3 linked regions of the Alloalcanivorax dieselolei B5 genome follow. The protein of the gene in region 1 interacts with the protein of each later gene in a pairwise test. Links are inferred from orthologs where the notes say so. Each region holds a gene or a part of one and is shown in the gene's direction. Other genes may lie near its edges.

What was found.
Region 2: the proteins of ssb (region 1) and B5T_RS19800 interact in binary tests that used the Escherichia coli proteins (3 or more experiments, as listed by UniProt). The link is inferred for Alloalcanivorax dieselolei B5 from one-to-one orthologs.
Region 3: the proteins of ssb (region 1) and recO interact in binary tests that used the Escherichia coli proteins (3 or more experiments, as listed by UniProt). The link is inferred for Alloalcanivorax dieselolei B5 from one-to-one orthologs.

The regions. Positions count from the first base shown.
Region 1 is NC_018691.1:4,176,661-4,179,792, reverse strand. Bases 60-3,038 are described here. They hold ssb (single-stranded DNA-binding protein), read left to right. Parts: upstream 60-1,282; coding sequence 1,283-1,795; downstream 1,796-3,038. Other genes in these bases: B5T_RS18580 (RNA polymerase sigma factor), read left to right, coding at 2,912-3,038; B5T_RS18585 (STN domain-containing protein), read left to right, coding at 2,256-2,891; B5T_RS18595 (MFS transporter), read left to right, coding at 60-1,215. Also shown: more of B5T_RS18595, read left to right, coding at 1-59; more of B5T_RS18580, read left to right, coding at 3,039-3,132. UniProt on the Escherichia coli protein: Plays an important role in DNA replication, recombination and repair. Binds to ssDNA and to an array of partner proteins to recruit them to their sites of action during DNA metabolism. Acts as a sliding platform that migrates on DNA via reptation.
Region 2 is NC_018691.1:4,420,624-4,423,720, forward strand. Bases 1-2,944 are described here. They hold B5T_RS19800 (primosomal protein N'), read left to right. Parts: upstream 1-345; coding sequence 346-2,544; downstream 2,545-2,944. Other genes in these bases: rpmE (50S ribosomal protein L31), read right to left, coding at 1-211; B5T_RS19805 (DHA2 family efflux MFS transporter permease subunit), read left to right, coding at 2,637-2,944. In the rest of the region: more of B5T_RS19805, read left to right, coding at 2,945-3,097.
Region 3 is NC_018691.1:1,645,569-1,648,720, forward strand. What follows is about bases 63-3,061. They hold recO (DNA repair protein RecO), read left to right. Parts: upstream 63-1,215; coding sequence 1,216-1,908; downstream 1,909-3,061. Other genes in these bases: rnc (ribonuclease III), read left to right, coding at 63-337; era (GTPase Era), read left to right, coding at 330-1,238; pdxJ (pyridoxine 5'-phosphate synthase), read right to left, coding at 2,064-2,792; B5T_RS07555 (response regulator), read right to left, coding at 3,047-3,061. In the rest of the region: more of rnc, read left to right, coding at 1-62; more of B5T_RS07555, read right to left, coding at 3,062-3,152. UniProt on the Escherichia coli protein: Involved in DNA repair and RecF pathway recombination.

The DNA.
Region 1 (3,132 bases):
TTGATTGGTACCGCCATCGGCGCCTACGGTTTGATGCAGGCGTGTCTGCAGATCCCCTTTGGCATGCTCTCCGACCGTTTCGGGCGCCGCCCGATGCTGCTGATCGGCCTGGCCCTTTTCATGGCCGGCGGGGTGGTGGCGGCGATCAGCGACACCATATACGGCGTCATCCTGGGGCGCGCCCTGCAAGGATCCGGCGCCATTGCCAGTGTCATCATGGCGCTGATTGGCGATGTAGTGAGCGAGCGCAACCGCACCAAGGCCATGGCCCTGATCGGCATGTCGGTGGGCGGTTCCTTTATTTTGGCACTGATTCTGGGGCCGCTGCTGGCTCACTGGCTGGGGCTCAGCGGCCTGTTCTGGCTGACCGTGGCGCTCGGTGGCGTCGCATTGCTGGTGGCGTTGCGCGTGCCGGTGCCGAAGGTCATGCTCGATGAGGCCCTGCCGCCATCGCAGCGGTTCCGGCAAGTGCTCGGCAGCCCGGACCTGCGCCGTCTGGATCTGGGCATCCTGGTGTTGCACCTGACCATGACCGCGTCCTTCGTGGTGCTGCCCAAATTATTGCAAACCCGGCTCGGCTTGAGTCTGGATCAGCATAGTCTGCTGTACCTGGTGGTTCTGGTGGCCGGTTTCCTGGCCATGATTCCGCTGATCATCGCCGCGGAGCGCCGCGGCGCGGTGCCGATCAAAAGGGCGGCGGTGGCCCTGCTGATCGTCGCCGAGGTGCTGCTGGCGGTGGCGGGGGAGACCTTGTGGCACTTCGTGCTGGCGCTGTTTGTCTATTTCATGGCCTTCAATCTGCTGGAAGCCCTGCTGCCCTCCATGGTTGGCCGCGCCGCGCCGGCCGGCACCCGTGGCACCGCCATGGGTGTGTATTCCACCAGCCAGTTCCTGGGCGTGTTCATCGGCGGTCAATTGGGCGGTGCCCTGTTTCAGTGGGTGGGGGCCGAGGCGGTTTTCTACGGGTGCGCCGCCATGGCGCTGTTCTGGTTGTGGCGTCTGGCGGGCATGAAGGAACTGCCCAAGCTCGATAACCGGGTCATTCAGCTGAACCCGGCTGATGACCCGCGCCACACGGTGGAGCGGCTGCGCGCCGTGCCTGGCGTGCTGGAGGCGGTGGTGGTCACCGAAAAGCACCTGGCCCTGCTGAAAGTGGATAACCAGCTGCTTGACGAGCACGCGCTTCAGGCCCTCGCCGCCGAAGGGCAAAACTGACAGAATACCCGTTTATCCAGTTACGCCGCCGCAGGGCGGCCCGTCGAATATGAGGGAGTGAAAGGCCATGGCGAGAGGGGTGAACAAAGTGATACTGATCGGCAACCTGGGTGCCGATCCGGAAACCCGCTTCATGCCCAGTGGCGGGGCGGTGACCAATGTCCGCCTGGCCACCTCGGAAACCTGGAAGGACCGGCAGACCGGTCAAATGCAGGAACGTACCGAATGGCACCGGGTGGTGTTCTTCAACAAGCTCGGCGAGATCGCCGGTGAATACCTGAAGAAGGGCAGCAAGGTCTACATCGAAGGCTCGATCCGTACCCGTAAATGGCAGGGGCAGGATGGCCAGGACCGCTACACCACCGAGATTGTCGCCAACGAAATGCAAATGTTGGACGGCCGTGGTGAAGGCGGAGACCGCCAGGGCGGCGGCGCCCCCCGTCAGCAGCAAGGGGGTTACGACCAAGGCGGCGATGACTACAACCAGGGCGGTGGCCAAAGCGGTGGCGGCCAAGGTGGCGGTCAAGGTGCTGGTTTCGGCGGCCCGGCCGACGACTTCGACGACGATATCCCGTTCTGATTGTCCCGCCTGCTTTCGCCCAGGGGCCACCGGCCCTTGGGCGTCCCCCGGTGCCTGTCGGCCTCTCCATTTCCTGAAATTCCCGCTCCCGTGAATATTTCATGACAAAACGACGGTCATGGCGGTGGCGGCTCGTCTTGTTAATGCGGTTCACCTGTTGGCGGCATGTTGCCCGCCGCCAGCGTGGTCGGGCGGCATCAAGCATCAATCCAGACAATCGGCATCTTCTCGTTGCCCCCGCTCCCGGGGCAACGATCTTTTTCCGCTGAGCGATGTCGGTTCCCTTCTCTGCTTTCTTCAACACCGCCTGTCACGGTTGCGTCACAACGGCCTCGCACCCTGCTTGAGGCCCCCGGACGACGGGCCGGCGTTTTCTACCCGATGCAAGGTGGTTGTGTTCGCAGGCACGGATTTCCCTGTTCGTCCCGTCCAGCGCGGGTGTTGGTGGCGATTATGGCCATTGGGGATCGCTATTGGCTGGCTGCTGTGTGTTGCGCCGGCGAGCGCCGCACCGGTGGTGCTGAGCTTCGATATCCCCCGTCAGGACCTGACGGGGGCGCTGGAACAGTATGGCGAGACCAGCGGTCGCTCCCTGCTCTACGAAAGCGCCCTGCTGGAAGGGCGGCTCTCCACCGCGATCCACGGTCGTTTCGATGCCGATGAAGCGCTGCGGCGTCTATTGGCGGGTACCGGGCTGATCGCTGAGTACACCAGCGCCGATACTTTTATCGTGCGGCGCGCGGGGGAGCGGGGTGGGCGGCAAGCCATTGGCAACCATGAGGCACCCTCATCCCGGGCCGCGTTCTTCGCCCGGTTGCAGCGGCGTTTGTCCTGGATGATGTGCACACGGCGCGAAATCCGCCCCGGTGATTACCGCGTCGCCATGCAGTTGTGGGTCGACGCCTCGGGACAGGTTCTGCAGGCGCGATTACTGGCCTCCAGCGGTGAGCGGGAACGTGACCAGGTGCTGCTGCGGCACTTGCGGGCGCTGCGTTTGGAAACGGGGCCGCCGCCCTCGGTGACGCAGCCGGTGACGGTAGTGGTCGAACCGGCGTCCGCGGGCAGGGTCGATGCGTGTGCCGGGGTGAGGGGTTAGACCGACAATTGGGGATAATAATGAATGTGGTGGAATTGCGCGGCTTTCTGGTCGCCAACTACGATCTCCTGAAGCATCAGCTCGGCAAGAAACTGGGGTGCCAGAAGCGGGCGGAAGACCTGCTGCATGAAACCTTTCTGCGGTTGCACGATAAACTTTCGGTGGGTGTTGTGCGTAGCCCGCGGGCTTTTATTCTGCGCATGGCCAGTAACATCGAAATTGACCGCTGGCGCCGGGATAG
Region 2 (3,097 bases), 240 kb from region 1 along the record:
TCTTGGAGCGCACCACACCAAAGCGCTGCTTGAACTTGTCGATCTGACCGCCGCTGTCCGCCTGCTTCTGCTTGCCGGTGTAGAACGGGTGGCAGGCGGAGCATACGTCCACGGAAAAATCACCCGCACGGGTGGACCGGGTCTGGATGACGTTTCCGCAGCTGCAGGAAATCGCCACGTCCTGGTATTCAGGATGAATGTCTGCTTTCATAACTGGGCTCCATTGCGTGTCGCTACCCGATCTTGGCCGGGCACCACACTGGCTTACGCCGGGAAAAGTGAACGCGAACTATATCAGTTTGCGCCCGATGCGCAAGCTGTAACCGCTGTTTTCCGGATTTCCACGTGCCGCTCTCCTCCTTACAGGTTGCCTTGCCGGTCCCCCTGCCAGGCTGTTTTGACTATTCCCTGCCACCGGAGACGCCGGTGCCGCCCCGTGGCGCCCGGGTGGAAGTGCCGTTCGGCAAACGGACCCTGGTGGGCGTGGTTCACGGCCATCAGCCCAGTAGCCTGAAGACCCTCAAACCGGTCAAACAGGTACTCGACGAAGCGCCGATCATCGATGAGCGGCTCTACGCCCTGTGCGAATGGGCCGCCGGCTACTATCACCATCCCCTCGGCGAAGTACTGAACTTCGTGCTGCCGACGCTGCTGCGCCAAGGGCAGGCGGCACGGCCGGACGCCGAGATCCGCTGGCGCATCACCGATCGCGGCCGGCACGTGACGCCGGACCGCCTGAAGCGGGCGCCGCGCCAACAGGAAGCCCTGGCCCTGCTGGCCGAACACCCGGACGGCCTCACCCCGGCCATGCTGGAAGCACTGTCGGTATCGCGTCCGGCGCTCCAGGCCCTGCGCGAGAAGCAGTGGGCGGAGCGCGAAGAGCACCTGCCCCAGGTCCCGCCGCTGCCAGCGGATGTGCTGGCCGAGCCTGCTCTGAGCGCCAGCCCGGAGCAGCGTCTGGCGATCGAAGCGATCAATCAGGCCAGCGGTTTTCAGCCGTTTCTGCTGGATGGCGTCACCGGCAGCGGCAAAACCGAAGTGTATCTGCAAGCCATGGCGCCAGTGTTGGCGGCCGGCCATCAAGTACTGGTGCTGGTGCCGGAAATCGGCCTGACGCCGCAGACACTGCGCCGTTTCCGCCAACGTTTCGCGGTGCCGGTGACGGTCATGCATTCGGGCCTGAACGACCGCGAGCGGCTGGAAGCCTGGCTTGCCGCCGGCGAAGGCCGGGCACGCATCATTATCGGCACCCGCTCGGCGATATTCACACCGTTGCATTCTCCGGGGCTGATCATCGTCGACGAAGCCCACGACGGATCCCTCAAACAACAGGACGGTTTGCGCTATCACGCCCGGGATCTGGCCACCTGGCGCGCCCGCCAATGGAATATTCCGGTGGTCCACGGCAGCGCCACTCCGGCCCTGGAAACCCTGCATCTGGCCCACACCGACCGCTACCAGTGGCTGCGTTTGCGCGAACGGGCGGGCGGCGCCGCGCTGCCGGATATCGAGCTGCTGGATGCCCGCGATGCCGCCCCGGACGCGCCCCTGCTGCCCTCCGCCCTGGCCGCCATCGAAGACACCGTGCGCCGTGGCGAGCAGGCCCTGGTGTTCCTCAACCGGCGCGGCTTCGCCCCAGTGATCCTGTGCCGGGATTGCGGCTGGCAGGCGGAATGCCCGCGCTGCGACAGCGTCATGACCTGGCATCGCAGCTTGTCGCAGTTGCGTTGCCACCATTGCGATCATCAGCAGCGGGTACCACGCCGCTGCCCGGAATGCGGCTCCAGCAATCTGATTGACGCCGGCGCCGGCACGGAAAAACTGGAGGCCCTGTTAAGTGATCACTGCCAGGCGCCGGTGGTCCGCATCGATCGTGATACCACCCGCCGCAAGGGCAGCCTGGATGCCAAACTGGCGGAAATCCGGGGCGGCGCGCCGGCGGTGCTGGTGGGCACGCAGATGCTGGCGAAAGGTCACCATTTCCCCCGTCTGAGCCTGGTGGTGATCACCAATCTGGACGCGGGCTTTCTCAGCGCCGATTTCCGCGGCCCCGAACAGGCCGCGCAATTGCTGCTGCAAGTGGCCGGCCGCGCCGGCCGCAAGGACCTGCGTGGCCGGGTGCTGCTGCAAAGCCGCCATACCGATCATCATTTGGTGCGCCTAGCCGCCGCCGGCGACTATCACGCCCTTGCCGACACGCTGCTGGAGGAACGGCGGATGGCCGGGCTGCCCCCGTTCGGTCATCTCGCTCTGCTGCGCTGCGAGGCCATGTCCATGGACAAGGCCCTGGCCTTTCTTGATGAGTGCGCGGCGCCCTTTCTGCAGCACAGTAACATCGATGATGACAGCGTGAATCTGCTCGGACCGGCGCCGGCGCCGATGGAAAAACGGGCCGGCCGCTATCGCGCCCAACTACTGCTGCAGGCGCGGCAGCGTCCAGCTCTGCACGCCGTACTCGACGCCCTGGTGCGGCACGCCCGCGGCCTGCCCTCCGCCCGCCACTGCCGCTGGCATCTGGATGTGGATCCCACCGAAATGGTGTAATTCGCCATTGGAATGCGTCACCTCACTTGACTAAACTGGCGGCTTCCCGCGCACCCCGCCCGGGTGCTTCGGGTCCCCCGTCAGGAGCATGCATGAGTCAGGTGGACATTCTGTTCCAGCGCTACGGCCCGCGTTACCGTCTGTGGGTAACGCTCACCGTCATGCTCGGTCTGGTGGCGCTGGGCATGTCGATCACCATCGTCAACGTCGCCATTCCTTATATAAAGGGCGCCTTCGGCATGAGCGACAGCCAGGTGCAATGGCTGTCCACTGGTTTTCTGGCTTCCACCACCGTATCCCTGCTGGTGGCCCCCTGGCTGGTTTCGGCGGTGGGCCAGCGCGCCACCTTCATGGGGTTGTTGCTGGTGTTCATCGCCGCCTCCCTACTCGGCGGTCTGGGCGAGGGCATGGCGGCGCTGGTGGCGGCCCGGGTCATTCAGGGCGCGATGACCGGACTGATCCGGCCGGTGGCCATGGAAGCGCTGTTCGCCGCCTATCCGCCGGAAGGCCGTGGCATGGCCACCGCCATGTACGGCATGTGTCTGGGGCTGCC
Region 3 (3,152 bases), 2.5 Mb from region 1 along the record:
AGCGCTGATCGGCGCCATGGTCATTGATGGCGGTGAAGACGCCTGCCGCGAAGTCGTGCTGAGCTGGTTCGAAGCCCGGCTGGCGGCGATCAGCCCGCAGAGCGTGCGCAAGGACGCCAAAACCCGCTTGCAGGAATGGCTGCAGGCGCGCAAATATGAATTACCCGTCTACGGCGTGCTGTCGATCAGCGGCCAGGCGCCGAAACAATCCTTCGAGGTGGAATGCGAACTGAGTGGCTTGAAGAAAACCTTCCGTGCCAGCGGCCCGAGCCGCCGGCGTGCCGAGCAGCAGGCCGCGGAGCAGGCTCTGGAGTGGCTGGAGCAGACCTATGAGTGAATCCCGTCGCTGCGGTCTGGTGGCGATCATCGGCCGCCCCAACGTGGGCAAATCCACGCTGATGAACCATTTGATCGGCCAGAAGGTGAGTATCACCTCGCGTAAGCCGCAGACCACCCGTCACCGTATCCACGGCATTCTGACCCGGGACGACTGCCAGATCGTGTTCGCCGATACCCCGGGCATCCATACCGGCCAGCAACGGGCACTCAACCGGGCCATGAACGAAGCGGCCATGTCGGCGTTGTCCGATGTGGATGTCATCTGTTTCATGGTGGACAGCGACAAGTGGAATGAAGGTGACGAGCACGTACTGTCATTGCTGGCCCGGGCCGGCGACATTCCGGTGATCCTGGTGGTCAATAAAGTGGATCGCCTGGACGACAAAGCCGCCATGCTGCCGTTGCTGGACAAACTCAACCAGCGTCACGATTTCGCCGAAGTGATTCCGGTGTCCGCGCTGGGCGGACACAACCTGGACGTGTTGGAACAGGCGCTGGTTTCCCGCTTGCCGGAAGGCGATTTCTGGTTCGACGAGGACCAACTCACCGATCGCAGCCTGCGTTTCATGGCGGCGGAAATCATCCGCGAAAAAGTGGTCCGGCAACTGGGTCAGGAAGTCCCCCATCAGGTCACCGTGGAAATCGACCTGTGGGAGGACGGACCCCGTGTCACCGACATCGCCGCCACCATTCTGGTGGAACGGCGCGGGCAGAAAAAAATTCTCATCGGCGATAAAGGCGAGCGCATCAAGAGCATCGGCACCCAGGCCCGCCGCGACATCGAAAACCTGATCGAGCGCCGCGTCATGCTCAATCTGTGGGTGAAGATCAAGGCTGGCTGGTCCGATGACGATCGCGCCCTGCGTTCCCTGGGCTATGACGACTCGCGACAATCCTGACGGCGCCAACGGCCTCGAACCGGCCTGGCTGCTGCATCGCCGGCCGTTCCGCAACACCAGTCTGATTCTCGACCTGTTCCTGCCCGGCGGCGGCCGGGTCGGCGCGGTGGCCCGCGGTGGCCGTCGTAACCCGGCGCTGGCGCCGTTCGTGCCGCTGTGGGTGCAATTGCAGCAGGGCAGCGGCGAACTCCATACCCTGCGTCAGGTGGAACCGCGCGGCGTGGCCGTCGCCCTGAGCGGTAACGCCTTGTATTGCGGCTTCTACCTCAACGAGCTGCTGGTACGCTTGCTGCACCGCGACGATCCTCATCCGGACCTGTGGCCCGCCTACGAACACACGTTGAACGAGCTGAAAGGCGACACGCCCCTGGATGTGTCCCTGCGCCGTTTCGAAATGGTGCTGCTGGAAGAGGTGGGCTACGGCCTGGTGCTCGAACACGATGGCGAAGGGCAACCGCTATCGCCGGAACTGCGCTACGGCTGGGTGCCGGACCTGGGGCTGATACCCAACAAAAACGGCCACTCCGGCGCCGACCTGCAAGCCCTGGCCGAAGACCACTGGAGCCCGGCGGTCCGCCGCATGGCCAAACAACTACTGCGCGAAGCCCTGGCGCCACACCTGGGCGGAAGACCGCTGAGGAGCCGCGAATTATTTCGCGGCACCAGCTAACAGCAAAAAAACGATTTTTAGCCGCTGTGGGAGCTTGCCTGCAAGCGAATGGGGTGCGCTCGGGCGTTTGGCAATATTCGCTTGCAGGCAAGCTCCTACAGTGGCTAAAGACCACCTGTTTTTGTTTTTCGCTTTTCGCTGCCAACTGTCCACTATCAACTATTCTTTATGATTTCCCGCATTTCCCGCACCGCCTCATGCAGGCCGCTGATGACTGCCTGGGCGATAATGGCGTGGCCGATGTTGAGTTCGTTGATGCCAGGGATGGCGGCGATGTCGCGGGTGTTGTGGTAGTGCAGGCCATGACCAGCGTTGACGATCAGTCCGGCGTTCAGACCCAGTGCCACGCCTTCTCGTACCCGTTCCAGTTCCGCCAGCCGTGCCGCTTCGTTGGTGGCGTCGGCATAATGCCCGGTGTGGATCTCGATGGCCGGGGCGCCACAGCGACGGGCTGCTTCGATCTGCGTGGCGTCGGCGTCGATGAACAAGGACACTTCGATGCCCGCTTCGCCCAGGCGGTCGCAGCAGGCCTTGATCCAGGCTTCGTTAGCGGCCACGTCGAGACCGCCTTCGGTGGTCAGTTCTTCCCGTTTCTCCGGTACCAGACAGCAATGAGCCGGACCAATGCGGCGGGCGATGCCGACCATCTCCTCGGTGGCCGCCATTTCCAGATTCATGCGGGTTTGTAGTGTTTGCGCCAGCAGCTCTACATCACGATCCTGGATATGGCGCCGGTCCTCGCGCAGGTGCACCGTGATCCCGTCGGCCCCCGCCTGCTCCGCCACCAGCGCCGCCTGCACCGGCTCCGGATAACGGGTGCCGCGGGCCTGTCGCAGCGTGGCGATATGATCGATATTGACGCCGAGAAGAACGGAAGAAGGCATGGGGATGAGTACCGTGGGTTGGAAATGAACCGATATGATAACGGAAAAGGCAATTGGAAGTTGACAGTTGATAGTGGACAGTTGACAGCGAAAAAACGAAAACAACAGGCCTCCTTAGCTACTGCGGGAAGCTTGCTTGCAAGCGAATGGGGGCCCTCAGACGTTTAGCAATATTCGCTTGCAGGCAAGCTCCCACAACGGCTGAAGATCGAGCTTCTTTGTCTTTATTGTTTTTCGCTGTCAACTGTCCACTATCAACTGTCAACTGTCTTTCCGTGTTCTTGCACTTGCTCAATCTCCGCCAATAACTGCCCCACCAAGGCATCCAACTGCGCTTCCGGCTGATGGCCCTTGAGGCCT